DNA from 3 places in the Shewanella marisflavi genome. Region 2 is predicted to be linked to each of the others. Evidence: predicted binding sites of a transcription regulator. Region 2 holds the regulator's gene; each other region holds the start of a gene.
What was found. The regulator MetJ, encoded in region 2, represses methionine synthesis genes. The targets are predictions, from matches to a motif close to TAGACGTCTAGACGTCTA.
Positions count from the first base shown of each region.

Region 1: metK (methionine adenosyltransferase) is a predicted target of MetJ. The motif match lies at 1,822-1,839, and genes of this name have one in related genera.
Region 3: msrA (peptide-methionine (S)-S-oxide reductase MsrA) is a predicted target of MetJ. The motif match lies at 2,559-2,576, and genes of this name have one in related genera.

Region 1 covers NZ_CP022272.1:807,175-811,606, forward strand. Annotated here, with positions in the region: gene CFF01_RS03620 (flavin reductase family protein) at 1-525, shown strand, start outside; gene metK (methionine adenosyltransferase) at 626-1,777, opposite strand; gene tkt (transketolase) at 2,242-4,236, shown strand; gene epd (erythrose-4-phosphate dehydrogenase) at 4,372-4,432, shown strand, end outside.
Region 2 covers NZ_CP022272.1:551,139-555,570, forward strand. Annotated here, with positions in the region: gene CFF01_RS02470 (conjugal transfer protein TraF) at 90-1,286, shown strand; gene CFF01_RS02475 (sulfite exporter TauE/SafE family protein) at 1,338-2,078, opposite strand; gene metJ (met regulon transcriptional regulator MetJ) at 2,156-2,470, opposite strand; gene metB (cystathionine gamma-synthase) at 2,694-3,860, shown strand; gene CFF01_RS02490 (bifunctional aspartate kinase/homoserine dehydrogenase II) at 3,880-4,432, shown strand, end outside.
Region 3 covers NZ_CP022272.1:2,219,013-2,223,444, reverse strand. Annotated here, with positions in the region: gene pgm (phosphoglucomutase (alpha-D-glucose-1,6-bisphosphate-dependent)) at 1-1,512, shown strand, start outside; gene CFF01_RS09735 (Fis family transcriptional regulator) at 1,599-1,958, shown strand; gene msrA (peptide-methionine (S)-S-oxide reductase MsrA) at 2,040-2,519, opposite strand; gene astE (succinylglutamate desuccinylase) at 2,799-3,827, shown strand; gene CFF01_RS09720 (thiamine pyrophosphate-dependent dehydrogenase E1 component subunit alpha) at 4,011-4,432, shown strand, end outside.

The DNA.
Region 1 (4,432 bases), 260 kb from region 2:
GAGTCGGGGCAAACCAACTTAGCCATTGTCAGTTCTGTGTTTCACTTAGGCGCAGACCCAGCCTTAGTCGGATTTATCAGTCGGCCTAACTCAGTGGCGCGAGATACCTTGAGTAATATTATCGCTACGGGCAGCTATACCATTAATCAGGTCAATAGTGATATTTGGCAACAGGCTCATCAAGCATCTGCTCGCTATGAGCCGCAGCAGTGTGAGTTTGCAGAGGTCGGGTTAACTCCAGAGTATTATCAGGAGGTGCAGGCGCCCTTTGTGGCCCAAAGCCGATTAAAGTACGGCGTTAAGCTCGAGAGCTATCAGAGGATCGAACTGAATCAAACCTTGCTGGTGATTGGCAGTATTACCGATATATTGCTTGATGATGTGGCGCTCAAAAATGATGGCAGCATCGATATCGAGCAGCTCAATAGCGTTTGTGTATCAGGGCTTGATTGTTATCACCGCACCGAGCGGTTAGGCAGGCTCAGTTATGCAAAGCCAGGTAAGCCATCAACGCTTATCGATTAGCGGCTGCGCTGATAAAGGTGAGAAGCGGTCAGCAGGGGGGAATTACGCGAGTACCGACATAAAAAAACCGCCATGTAGGCGGTTTTTTTATTAAAGCGAATTACAGCTTAGCGTCTGCGCGCAGCGCTTCAGCTTTGTCGGTGCGCTCCCAAGGGAACTCGTTACGACCGAAGTGACCGTAAGCAGCGGTTGCCTTGTAGATAGGACGCGCCAGATCAAGCATCTCGGTCAGGCCGTATGGGCGCAGGTCGAAGTGCTGACGTACTAAGCCGATTAACACCTCTTCTGACACCTTACCGGTACCGAAGGTTTCAACGCTGATAGAGGTTGGCTCTGCCACACCGATAGCGTAAGAAACTTGAATCTCACAGCGATCTGCCAGACCAGCAGCGACTATGTTCTTGGCTACATAACGAGCCGCATAGGCCGCGCTGCGGTCAACTTTTGACGGGTCTTTACCCGAGAAAGCGCCGCCGCCGTGACGAGCCATGCCGCCGTAGGTATCAACGATGATCTTACGACCTGTCAGGCCACAGTCGCCCATAGGGCCACCGATAACGAAACGACCAGTTGGGTTGATGAAGAACTTGGTCTCTTTGTTCAACCACTGTGCTGGTAGTACAGGCTTGATGATGGTTTCCATCACGCCTTCGATCAAATCAGCTTGCTTAACACTGTCACAATGCTGAGTAGAGAGTACCACCGCGTCGATGCCGACGATCTTGTTGTCTTCGTAGGCGAACGTCACCTGGCTCTTGGCATCTGGACGCAACCAAGGCAGGGTGTTGTCTTTACGTACTTCAGACTGACGCTTCACCAATGCATGTGCATAGGTGATAGGGGCTGGCATGAGTACGTCGGTTTCGTTGCTGGCATAACCAAACATCAAACCTTGGTCACCTGCGCCTTGCTCTTTAGGATCGGCGCGATCAACACCTTGGTTGATGTCAGGTGATTGCTTACCAATGGCGTTCAGTACCGCACAAGAGTCGGCATCGAAGCCCATGTCTGAGTGGGTGTAACCGATCTCGCGAACCGTCTTACGGGTTAGCTCTTCGATATCAACCCATGCAGAAGTGGTCACCTCGCCACCTACCATCACCATTCCGGTTTTGACGTATGTTTCGCACGCAACACGTGCCTTTGGATCTTGCTCTAAGATCGCGTCGAGTACCGCATCAGAAATTTGATCGGCGATTTTATCTGGATGACCTTCTGAGACCGACTCAGAGGTAAACAAGTGCTTTGCCATAATGGAAAAATCTCGTCTTTAAACAATTTGAATGTGTAGAAGTATCTACATCTAGACGGCCATTTTAGTGGAAATCAGATCGGATAACACCCTTTTCAGTAAAAATTGTGGAGTAAAACCGGGTAAATATTCTAATGCCTGGGATGAGTTAATCTATTTTTGTTGTCTAAGGTTATGTTATTTATAGCCTTTAGTTGCTTTATCTAACTTTAAACTATCTTATTTCGATACGGGCGAGATTGCGCGGGTGATCAAATCTGCCTGGCTTGGTGTGGTCAATCTTATTCCGTTAGCCCCAGTAAAGGGTAAATAGCGGCGGACCCTAGGTGGGGGAAATTAGCGGCTATATGGATTTAATCTAAGGGAATCGGTGAATTTTATTTGCGTCCCATCCGCGAGTAGGGGAAAATATGCCCCCAATTATTGCCCGCAAAATCCCCAACATAAAATCAGCAGGAGAGAGCATGTCATCTCGTAAAGAACTCGCAAACGCTATCCGTGTGTTAAGTATGGATGCCGTTCAAAAAGCCAACTCTGGTCACCCAGGTGCCCCAATGGGAATGGCTGATATCGCTGAAGTGCTTTGGAATGACTTCCTTAAGCACAACCCGAATAACCCAGAGTGGGTCGATCGCGATCGTTTCATCCTATCTAACGGTCACGGTTCAATGCTGATTTACTCTCTGCTGCACCTAACAGGTTATGCATTGCCAATCGAAGAGCTGAAGAGCTTCCGTCAATTGCATTCTAAGACGCCGGGTCACCCAGAATATGGTTACACCCCAGGTGTTGAAACCACCACAGGTCCTCTAGGCGCAGGTATCAGCAACGCCGTGGGTATGGCGATTGCCGAGAAGACACTGGCGGCGCAATTTAACCGCCCGGGTCATGATATCGTCGATCACTTCACCTACTGCTTCCTGGGCGATGGCTGTCTGATGGAAGGTATCTCTCACGAAGCATGTTCACTGGCGGGCACACTAGGTCTTGGCAAGCTGATTGCGTTTTGGGATGACAACGGTATCTCTATCGATGGTCATGTTGAGGGCTGGTTTACTGACGACACGGCTAAGCGTTTCGAATCTTACGGCTGGCATGTGATCGCCGGTGTTGATGGTCATGACAGCGACGCGATTCGCGCGGCTATCGAAGAGGCTAAGTCAGTTACCGACAAGCCAAGCATGATCTGCTGCAAAACGGTTATCGGTTTCGGTTCGCCAAACAAGTCTGGTAGCCACGACTGTCACGGCGCGCCACTGGGTGATGCGGAAATTGCCGCGGCACGTGAGTTCCTGGGTTGGGAGCACGCACCGTTCGAGATCCCAGAAAACGTTTATGCAGGTTGGGATGCTAAAGAAGTGGGCGCGGCTAACGAGTCTGCCTGGAATGAGAAGCTGGCCGCTTACGAGGCTGCCTACCCAGAACTGGCTGCAGAATATAAGCGCCGCGTGATCACTGGTGAACTGCCAGCCGATTTCGAAGAAAAAGCACAGGCATTCATCAAAGAGTGTCAAGAGAAGGGCGAAAGCATTGCTAGCCGTAAGGCGTCACAAAACGCTATCGGTGCCTTCGGTGCCATCCTACCTGAACTGCTCGGCGGTTCGGCTGACCTGGCAGGTTCTAACCTGACTCTATGGTCTGGTTCTAAGGGCATTCAGGAAGATCCAGCGGGTAACTACATCTACTACGGTGTACGTGAATTCGGCATGAGCGGCATCATGAACGGTATCTCGCTGCACGGTGGTTTCATCAACTATGGCGCAACCTTCATGATGTTCATGGAGTATGCACGTAACGCGGTACGTATGTCAGCGCTGATGGGCATTCAAAACATCTTCGTTTACACCCATGACTCTATCGGTCAGGGTGAAGATGGCCCGACTCACCAACCGGTTGAGCAGCTGGCTAACCTGCGCATGACACCAAACATGATGGTATGGCGTCCATGTGATGCGGCTGAAACGGCTGTGGCTTGGAAGATGGCTATCGAACGTCGTAAGGCGCCGACCTCTCTGATCTTCAGCCGTCAAGGTCTGCCTGCACAGGCACGCACCGATGAGCAACTGGCTAACATCGCCAAGGGTGGTTACGTGATGCAAGACTGTGCCGGTACGCCAGATCTTATCCTGATCGCAACCGGTAGCGAGATGCAGTTAGCACTGGATTCAGCCAAGGCGCTGACCGAGCAAGGTAAGGCGGTACGTGTAGTGTCTCTGCCATCGACCGACGTGTTCGACGCACAAGATGCGGCTTACAAAGAGTCTGTATTGCCTAAGTCTGTTACTAAGCGTGTGGCTATTGAAGCGGCTCACGTGGATTACTGGCACAAGTATGTTGGTTTCGACGGCGCGGTTGTGGGCATGACCACCTTCGGTGAGTCTGCACCAGGCGGCGATCTGATGAAGCACTTCGGTTTCACCGTTGACAATGTTGTAGCCAAGGCAAACGCCATTTTATAAGGCCTAGTGCCACCCAAAAGGCATAGGGCAAGCAGTTGCTCTATGCCATGATGACCCGGCTTATCGATAACGATAGGCCGTTGTCGCATTCAGGAATGCCTATCTCAGGACGGTGTTAGGAGTAGAAGCACTTAAATGATTAAAGTTGCTATTAATGGTTATGGCCGAATTGGTCGCTCGATTCTTCGTGCCCTCT
Region 2 (4,432 bases):
GTCACTGTTTTGAGGGCATGGTCTATCTTTAAATACAGCTTGGTCAGTTTTTTAGAGCAAGTACAAGAATAATGAATGGGGTGAATGATATGAAATACCTTAGCTTGGCTATTGCGGTGTTATTGTCTTGCCATGTCTCTGTGGCGTCTGCTGCTTCTCTCTATAGCGAGGCTAGGAGCGATGCCATGGGCGGAACCGGGGTTGCGGCATCTAACCGCGAAGGTGCCGCCTTTATCAACCCTGCTCTGTTAGCTATTCATGCTCCTAAGTACTCTAGTGGTGCCGTGATGATACCGGCTTTGGGGGCCGAAGTGGGCAGCCTCGATGACCTCATTGACAAGTTTGACGCTCTGCAGGATTCCTATGACGGCCTTGAAGCCGCCATCGATGCCGGTGACGTGACGGGCATAAGCAACTATCGAGATCTGCTGATTTCCGATCTAGAGGCACTCGATGGCGAGAACGCTTACGCCAAGGTGGGACTGGGTTTTTCTGTGGTGCTGCCGACTAAGCGTATGCCCATGTCGATTTTCTATAAGACATATATAGATGTGGCGAGCGTGGCAGTGATAGAGCAGAGCGATATCGATTCCTTGACGAATCTGGATCCCAACAATCCTCCAGAGGTGACAGATTTAGACTCACAGGGCGCCGTGGTGGCGGGGGCTATTTCAGACCTTGGGCTTGCCTTGAGCTTTCCACTCTCGATAGTCAATATGCCGATAGCGGTGGGGATTTCTCCCAAGCTTCAGCGTATAGATACCTATAACTATGTGGTCAGTGCTAATAACTACGATGTCGATGACTTTGACGACAACAAGTATCGCAACGATGAAAGCGTGTTTAACTTGGATATCGGCGTGGCCATGCAGCCCATAGAAGGCTTAACTCTGGGCCTATCTGGACGCAACTTGGTGAGTCAGAAGCTCGATACCGTTGAGACCTTGGGGCGTCAGTTTACCTATCGCATCGAGGCCTTATACACCTTAGGTGTTGCCTATGATTGGGATAAGTTCAGTTTGACGTCCGATGTGGATCTCAATGGTCATAAGCGCTTTGACGAGCTGGGTGAAACACAATATTGGCGCATAGGTGGTGAAATGAGAGCCACAGATTGGTTTGCGCTGCGTTTGGGTTATCGCCACGATATGAAAGATACCAGTAGTAACCTCTATAGCTTAGGTACGGGCTTTACCATAGGGCGCTTCTTTAACTTAGATCTTACCGGTTTAGTGGGCAGTGACGATGCCTTTGGCGGCGTGATTCAAACTTCTTATCATTTTTAGCCTAAGGTAGCGATAATCGAAAAGCCGGCAATATTGCCGGCTTTTTCTATTTTATAGCAGACTCGTTATCGACTTGGCGGCCAATAGGATAGCACTCAGGCTACAGAGGATAAGCGTCATCATACGGGTCTTTTGTTTGTCTATGCGTCCGACGAGTCGGTTTGCCATCAGATAACCAAGCAGCACTGAGGGCAGTAGTAAGGCCGAGGAGTAAAAGTGTTGCGGGGTAAGCAGCCCTGTCAGCCCTAAGATCACCATGGCGATGGCGGAACTGAAGATAAAGAAGGCCGACAATGCAGCGCGAAACTGCTTGGCATCTTTGCCCGAGAGTAAGATAGCCAATGGCGGACCGCCGATGGCAGCTATGTTGCCGAAGATCCCCGAGATCACGCCAGCGCTAAAGAGAGAACGTCGATTGACCACCAGGCTAACCCTGAGCAGGCTCAGCACTACGGCAATTGCGACAATGATGGAGATTGTGAGTCCTAAGATAGCTTGTGGGGCGAACAAGAGTAAACCAGCGCCGATAAATCCACCTGGGATTCGACCGAGCAAGGCGTATTGCAGCCCATTAAACTCCAAGGCGCCGCGTTCACGAAATAGGGTCAATAGGGCGATAGAGAAACCCATTAAAATCACGGGCGCCGGAACCAATGAGGGCTCGATAAGATAAAGTAACGGTGAGGCTACTATCGCCATGCCAAAGCCGATAAGGCTCTGGGTGAGAGCGCCGACAAAGACGATAAGCGAGGCGAGCGCCAAGATCTGTGGATCGAGCGGAAGTGCAGGCACAGGGATAGTCCAGACTAAGTGTGAAAACTAAAGAGGGATCGCCTAGCGATCCCTCTGTCGATTAGTGTGTGGCCGTGTTATTCCATCTCTTCCCACTCAATGCCCATTTCGGTCATTAGGCGTTTTACCTCTGCTGGAATGCTGTCGGGTTTATCTTTAGACAGGTCATCATCGTGCGGCAGTGGCTGGCCAGTATAGGCATGTAAGAAAGCTTCGCAGAGTAACTCACTATTGGTGGCGTGACGTAAGTTATTGACCTGGCGCCGAGTGCGCTCATCGGTTAATACCTTAAGCACCTTTAGAGGAATAGATACAGTGATCTTCTTTACCTGCTCATTCTTCTTACCATGTTCAGCATAGGGGCTGATATAATCGCCATTCCACTCAGTCATTGACTCACCTGTAAATTCTCAAATTCGGTGCAGATTTTAAACCCTTACAAAATACAGTCAAATTATTGCCTCTAATTTTTGGTAATTGCAAATAGATTTCTAAATGTTTGGACGTCTAAACGTCTAAAGTTGTTGACGCTACCCGTTGGCTTAGGTACATTTAGACGTCCAGACATCTCTTTTGCCAGAGGTCTCTGCCCAGATTCGAATTGAGGAGTTGAAGATGACAGAGCGTAAACTAGCCACCGCCGCCGTAAGACAAGGCATAGAGTCAGACACTCAGCATGGTGCCGTGGTGCCGCCTATCTATCTGTCGACAAATTACTCGTTTGAAGGGCATCAACAGCCGCGGGCATTCGATTATAGTCGTTCGGGCAATCCTACTCGCTCAATCTTGGGCGATGCAATTGCCGAGTTGGAAAAAGGGGCTACAGGCGTGATCACCTGCACCGGCATGGCAGCCATCACTCTTGTGACCAGCCTGTTGGGGCCTGAGGATCTCTTGGTGGTGCCCCATGACTGTTATGGCGGCAGCTATCGACTCTTTACCAACCTCGCGAAGAAGGGGGCCTTTAAGTTAGCCGTAGTGGATCAAACCGATGATGTCGCGTTACGCCAAGCGCTATCACAAGCGCCTAAGATGGTGTGGCTTGAGACACCTTCTAACCCGCTGCTGAGGGTGGTCGATATTGAAGCCATTGCACAGGCGAGCCATCAGGTTGGGGCACAGGTTGTAGTGGATAACACCTTCTTGTCTCCCATCTTGCAGCAACCTTTGTTGCTCGGCGCCGACATAGTGGTGCACTCGACCACCAAATATATTAACGGCCACAGCGATGTTGTCGGCGGCGCCGTGGTGGCCAAAGAACCTGAGGTCGGCGAGTTACTGCACTGGTGGTCTAATACTTTGGGGCTGACCGGTTCGGCTTTTGACAGCTACCTGACCCTGAGGGGATTAAGAACTCTCTCGGTGCGTATTCGTGAACATCAGGCCAACGCCCAGAAGGTTTTGGCCCTGCTTTGTGACCACAAGGCGGTAGAAAAAGTGTATTATCCGGGCCTTGTCGAGCATCCTGGCCATGAAATTGCGGCTAGACAGCAGAAGGGCTTCGGCGCAATGCTCAGTTTTGAGTTAAAAGGCGGTGAATCGGCACTCGTTGCCTTCTTAGATGCGTTACAATACTTCTCGGTAGCCGAGAGTCTGGGGGGCGTGGAGAGTCTGGTGGCAGTACCTGCGACTATGACCCACAGAGCGATGGACCCAGAGGCGCGTCGCGAAGCGGGTGTAAAAGATACCCTGATCCGCTTGTCTGTAGGGATTGAAGATGGTGAGGATCTGGTGGCAGATATACTCGCCGGTTTAGAAGCGGCTATCGCGGTAAGTAGTTAAAGGGTTTGAGGAGCATAAAATGACACGATGTCATTTGCATAAATTTGGTGGTTCTAGTTTAGCGGATGCAGATTGTTACCGCCGCGTCGCTCACATTTTACTGACTCATGGCCACAGCGATGATTTGATCGTGGTGTCGGCTGCGGGTAAGAGTACCAATTTTTTATACCGCTTGCTGGAGCTGTGTGACTCAAATCAGCTATGGCAAGAGGAGTTACAGGTGCTGGTGAGTTACCAGCAAAACCTGATTGAACAGTTGCTCTCCAACGAGCAGGCCCGTAGCCTCAGAGAGCGCCTGTCGACCGACAAGTCGCAGCTGAGTAGCCTGCTGTCGCTGGATGAACTGAACGACTATCAACGTAACCAGGTAGTAAGTTTCGGCGAGCGTTGGTCTTCGCGTCTGCTGGCGGCGCTGCTGAGAGAATCTGGCGTGGCCGCATCGGATGTCGATGCCCGTACCCTGCTGGTAGCCGATGAAGGCGCCGTGCCGCAGATCCGCATAGGCGAGTCGAGACAAAGAGTGCAGGCACTGCTTGAGGCTCATCCTCAAGAGCGTCTGGTGATCACCGGCT
Region 3 (4,432 bases), 1.7 Mb from region 2:
TGTGCCTTTAATAAGAGTTTCAACGAAAGGCATATCTTGGCCATCGTCCAGGCGGTAGTCGACTATCGACTCGATGCCGGTATTTGCGGGCCTATGATAGTGGGCATAGATACCCACGCGCTGTCCCAAGCGGCTTATGTCACAGCACTTGAGGTGCTGACGGCCAATGGTGTAAAGGTGATTGTCGCAAAAGATGATGAATATACGCCAACGCCTGTAGTGTCGCATGCCATCATTGCGGCTAATAGAGAACAGGGGGCAGAGCTCACCGACGGTCTGATTATCACACCTTCCCATAATCCACCTCAGGATGGGGGGATCAAGTACAATCCGCCCCACGGTGGCCCGGCAGAAGGTCAGATCACCGCTTGGGTTGAGCAGCGTGCCAATGACTATTTGGCAAAACAGCTCGAAGGGGTAAAGCGACTGGCATATTCGGTTGCGATTAACACAAGCCTTATCGAAGCACGGGATCTCATGGCTGCTTATGTCAAGGATCTCGAGCAAGTGATCGATATGCAGGCCATTAAAAATGCAGGCATACGTATCGGGGTCGACCCCTTAGGTGGGTCAGGTATCCATTACTGGGCCAAGATTGCAGAGCAGTATGGTCTGGATATTACTTTAGTCAATGATCGTATCGATCCCACCTTTGGATTTATGCCACTGGATAAGGATGGCAAGATCCGCATGGATTGCTCATCACCCTATGCGATGGCAGGGCTACTAGCTCATCAGGATGAGTTTGATATCTGCGTCGGTAACGACCCAGATTACGACAGACACGGTATTGTTTGTCCGGGTAGCGGGCTGATGAACCCAAATCATTATCTGGCGGTGGCCATCGAATATCTATTGTCTCATCGCCCGCAATGGTCGGCCGACCTTAAGATAGGTAAGACACTGGTCTCCAGCGCCATGATAGATAAGGTATGCATTGAGCAGTCTCGCAGTTTGTGTGAAGTGCCTGTGGGCTTTAAATGGTTTGTTGACGGTCTTGCCGAGGGCAGCTTTGCCTTTGGCGGCGAAGAGAGTGCCGGCGCCGCCTTTTTACGCCGTGACGGTGGCAGCTGGTGTACCGATAAAGATGGTTTTATCTTGGCATTGCTGTCAGCGGAGATCCTGGCGGTAACTGGTAACACACCTGCGCAGCTCTACGCTGAGATGGTTGAACGCCATGGCGAAAGCTTTTATAAACGTATCGATTCTCCGGTAAACCCAAAGCGTAAGGCCAAGTTTAATCAATTGGTCGCGGAAGGGGTGCCGGCTTACCATCTTGGTAGCCCAACCTTAGCAAATGATGAGATCCTGCAGGTGCTAACTCACGCACCAGGTAATGGCGCAGCCATTGGCGGCTTGAAAGTTGTAACCGCTAACGCCTGGTTTGCCGCGCGGCCATCGGGGACAGAAGCCCTGTTTAAGCTTTATGGTGAGAGTTTTGTTAGCGACGATCATCTTGAAAGCGTATTAGCACAGGCGCAGCAGATGATAGAGCACTTGCTATCAACTTAGGCTGTATTAAAAATATAGCCTGTATTGAATTTAGCCCCGGTAAAGCCAGTGTTTCACTGGCTTTTGTCGTTATAAAGAGGAGAAGCATGACGAAAACCGATAAGAAACGGGATAAGGCACTTCGTGAGCAGTTGACTCAGATGTGTGTCGAGGCTAAGGAATGCTTTGCTGGATTTCAGTGGCTAACGCATCAGGTTGATTATGGCCGTTTTCCATCGAGCTTTAAGGTTATCTGCGTATTTGATAGTAAAGCGTCATTAGCTGAATTTAAGGCTGCTGGCCAAGAGACACAGCTCAAAATAATGCTAGCGGATGCCCTAAGCGGTCTGAATGATCTAAGCGGTCTAAAGCTTTCATCCAAGCAATTGGACAGTGTGTTACAGCTTGATACTGAAGAGGCATGCGTTAGTAAAGGCCCTGGTCATAAGGCGAAACGCTTAAAGTAAAAAACTGAGCGCCTTAATTAAACGCTCAGTTAAACGCTCAGTTTTTGTGTGCTGACTCCTGAGAAAGGTCGGCTAGCTAGCTTAATAGGTTAGGTGACAGCTAGGTAGATCATTCTTTTCCAGATAGTTCTGATGATACTCTTCGGCCTTGTGGAAAGTTTGCACGGGCACTATCTCGGTTACGATTGGCCTTAATCCCCACTTGCCACTGCGAGCCAGAGCAAGTTTAGAAGCCTCTGCCTGCTCCTTTTGAATCTTATCGTGGAAGAAGATCGCACTGCGGTATTGGCTGCCGATATCACCGCCCTGCATATTCAAAGTGGTGGGATTGTGGTTGCTCCAAAAGACGGCCAGCAGATCATCAAAGCTCACCTTAGTCTCATCAAACTCTACCTGGACCACCTCGGCATGGCCAGTGGTGCCAGTTTTGACTTCTTTATAGCTTGTGGCGCTGTCCTTACCACCCATATAGCCACAGGTGGCGGAAATAACACCGTCTATTTGCTTGAAAAAATACTCAACACCCCAGAAACAGCCTGCGCCAAATGTTGCTAGTGCCATGTATGACCTCTTATTGATTAAACCTGTGTCCATCTCGCGTATCCGTTTAAACGTTTAGATGGCTAGACGGCCTTATTCTGTATTATCTGATTAACGAATGCAACCAGGAAAATCTTGTTGCTGGCATTGGCGCGCGTGGCCGATGGCGCCCTTAAGTGATACTATGCTTGCCAGTTGATAATAATGCTAATAAATCCAAGGAGTCGCCCCGCTAACTTGGCCACTTAAGTGACCTGGCACGGCGATGCAATAAAGGAGTTTTCTGTGCAAGACACCCTGATGTTGTCGAAAGACTTTTTGCAATTGACCCTAGACAACCCACATGGCCTTAATGCCCCCTTTGAGTTTTGCTTAGGGCAACACACCCAAGTCTCGGTATGGGATACAGGGGTGATACTGTTTGAGCCGCTAACTGAACTTAATGCAGAGACCAAGAGTATCGTGCTTTCATCAGCAGTTCATGGCAACGAAACGGCACCTATTGAGCTGTGTGATCAACTGATCACAGCGCTCCTGTCTGAAAAACTTATCACCCGCCACCGGGTGCTGTTCTTAATTGGTAATCCGCCAGCCATTCTAAACGGCACTCGTTTTGTTGAAGAGAATCTCAACCGCCTGTTTAGCGGCGCACATTCTAGAGGCGAAGGCCTAGTCAATCAGGAGCGTGAACGCGCGAAACAACTAGAGCAGTATGTGGACAGCTTCTTTAATGCCGGCCCAGAGGGCGGCAGTCGTTACCACTACGATCTGCATACCGCGATTCGCGCTTCCAAGCATGAGAAGTTTGCCATCTATCCTTATCCCCACGGGGAGCCCTATAGCGGCGAACAGATCATGTTTCTGGCCGCCTGCGGCATTAAAACTGTGTTGTTTCATCATGAGCCGACGACCACCTTTAGCTATTTTTCTGCCCACGGTTATCAGGCCCACGCCTTTACAATTGAACTGGGCAAGGTAATGCCATTTGGTCAGAACGATATGACTCGCTTTATCGAGGTGAAAGAGATGCTTACTCGCCTGGTGACGGGCAAGGCTTTAGAGCTTGGCGAGTTTGATGAAAGCCAGGTGAATCTATATCAGGTGAATCGTTCAATCAACAAGCATTTTGATGATTTTAGTTTTACCTTTTCGGGTGATGTAGAGAATTTTACTGCTTTTCCAAAGGGTTATATATTAGCAAAAGAGGGAGGGACTGAAATTAAGGTCGAGGCAGACGCCGAGTCTATCGTTTTCCCTAACGCCAATGTACCCGTTGGTCAGCGTACTGTGCTGTGTTTAGTGCCAGCAAAAGATTATCGCGTGGTTTAGTGTACGGCTTGTAAAGCTAGCGATACATGAGGCAAGCTAGCTAGTTGACAGCACAAGGAGGCTTTAACTTGCTAGGTAGTTTACGTTAACGTAACTTTAAGGCCGCGTCATAAAAGAGAATAGTGGACAACTTAGGGTGTTCACAGTCAGATAACAAGAATACTCAGCTGATAAGAGAATAGTATGAGCAACGCAACGAGCAATACAGAGACTGTCCATCGCGTCAGTTTTCTCGATAAGGACTCATTATCGATCCCGATCTTGAAGATCCTCCAAGCCGATGGTACCACCTTCGAAAATGCTGTGTTACCTGTGATCGATCAGGCTTTGGCTGCCAAAATTTATGACACCTGTGTGTTTACACGGGTGTTAGACGAGCGGATGTTAGCCGCGCAACGTCAGGGACGGATCAGCTTCTATATGACCTGCACCGGGGAAGAAGCCGCCGTAGTTGGCAGTGTCGCTGCCTTAGAGCAAGACGATGTGATCTTGGCTCAGTATCGTGAGCATGCGGCCATCCGCTACCGTGGCTTTACCACTGAACAGTTTATGAACCAGATGTTCAGCAATGAGAAAGATCTGGGTAAAGGGCGCCAAATGCCTAT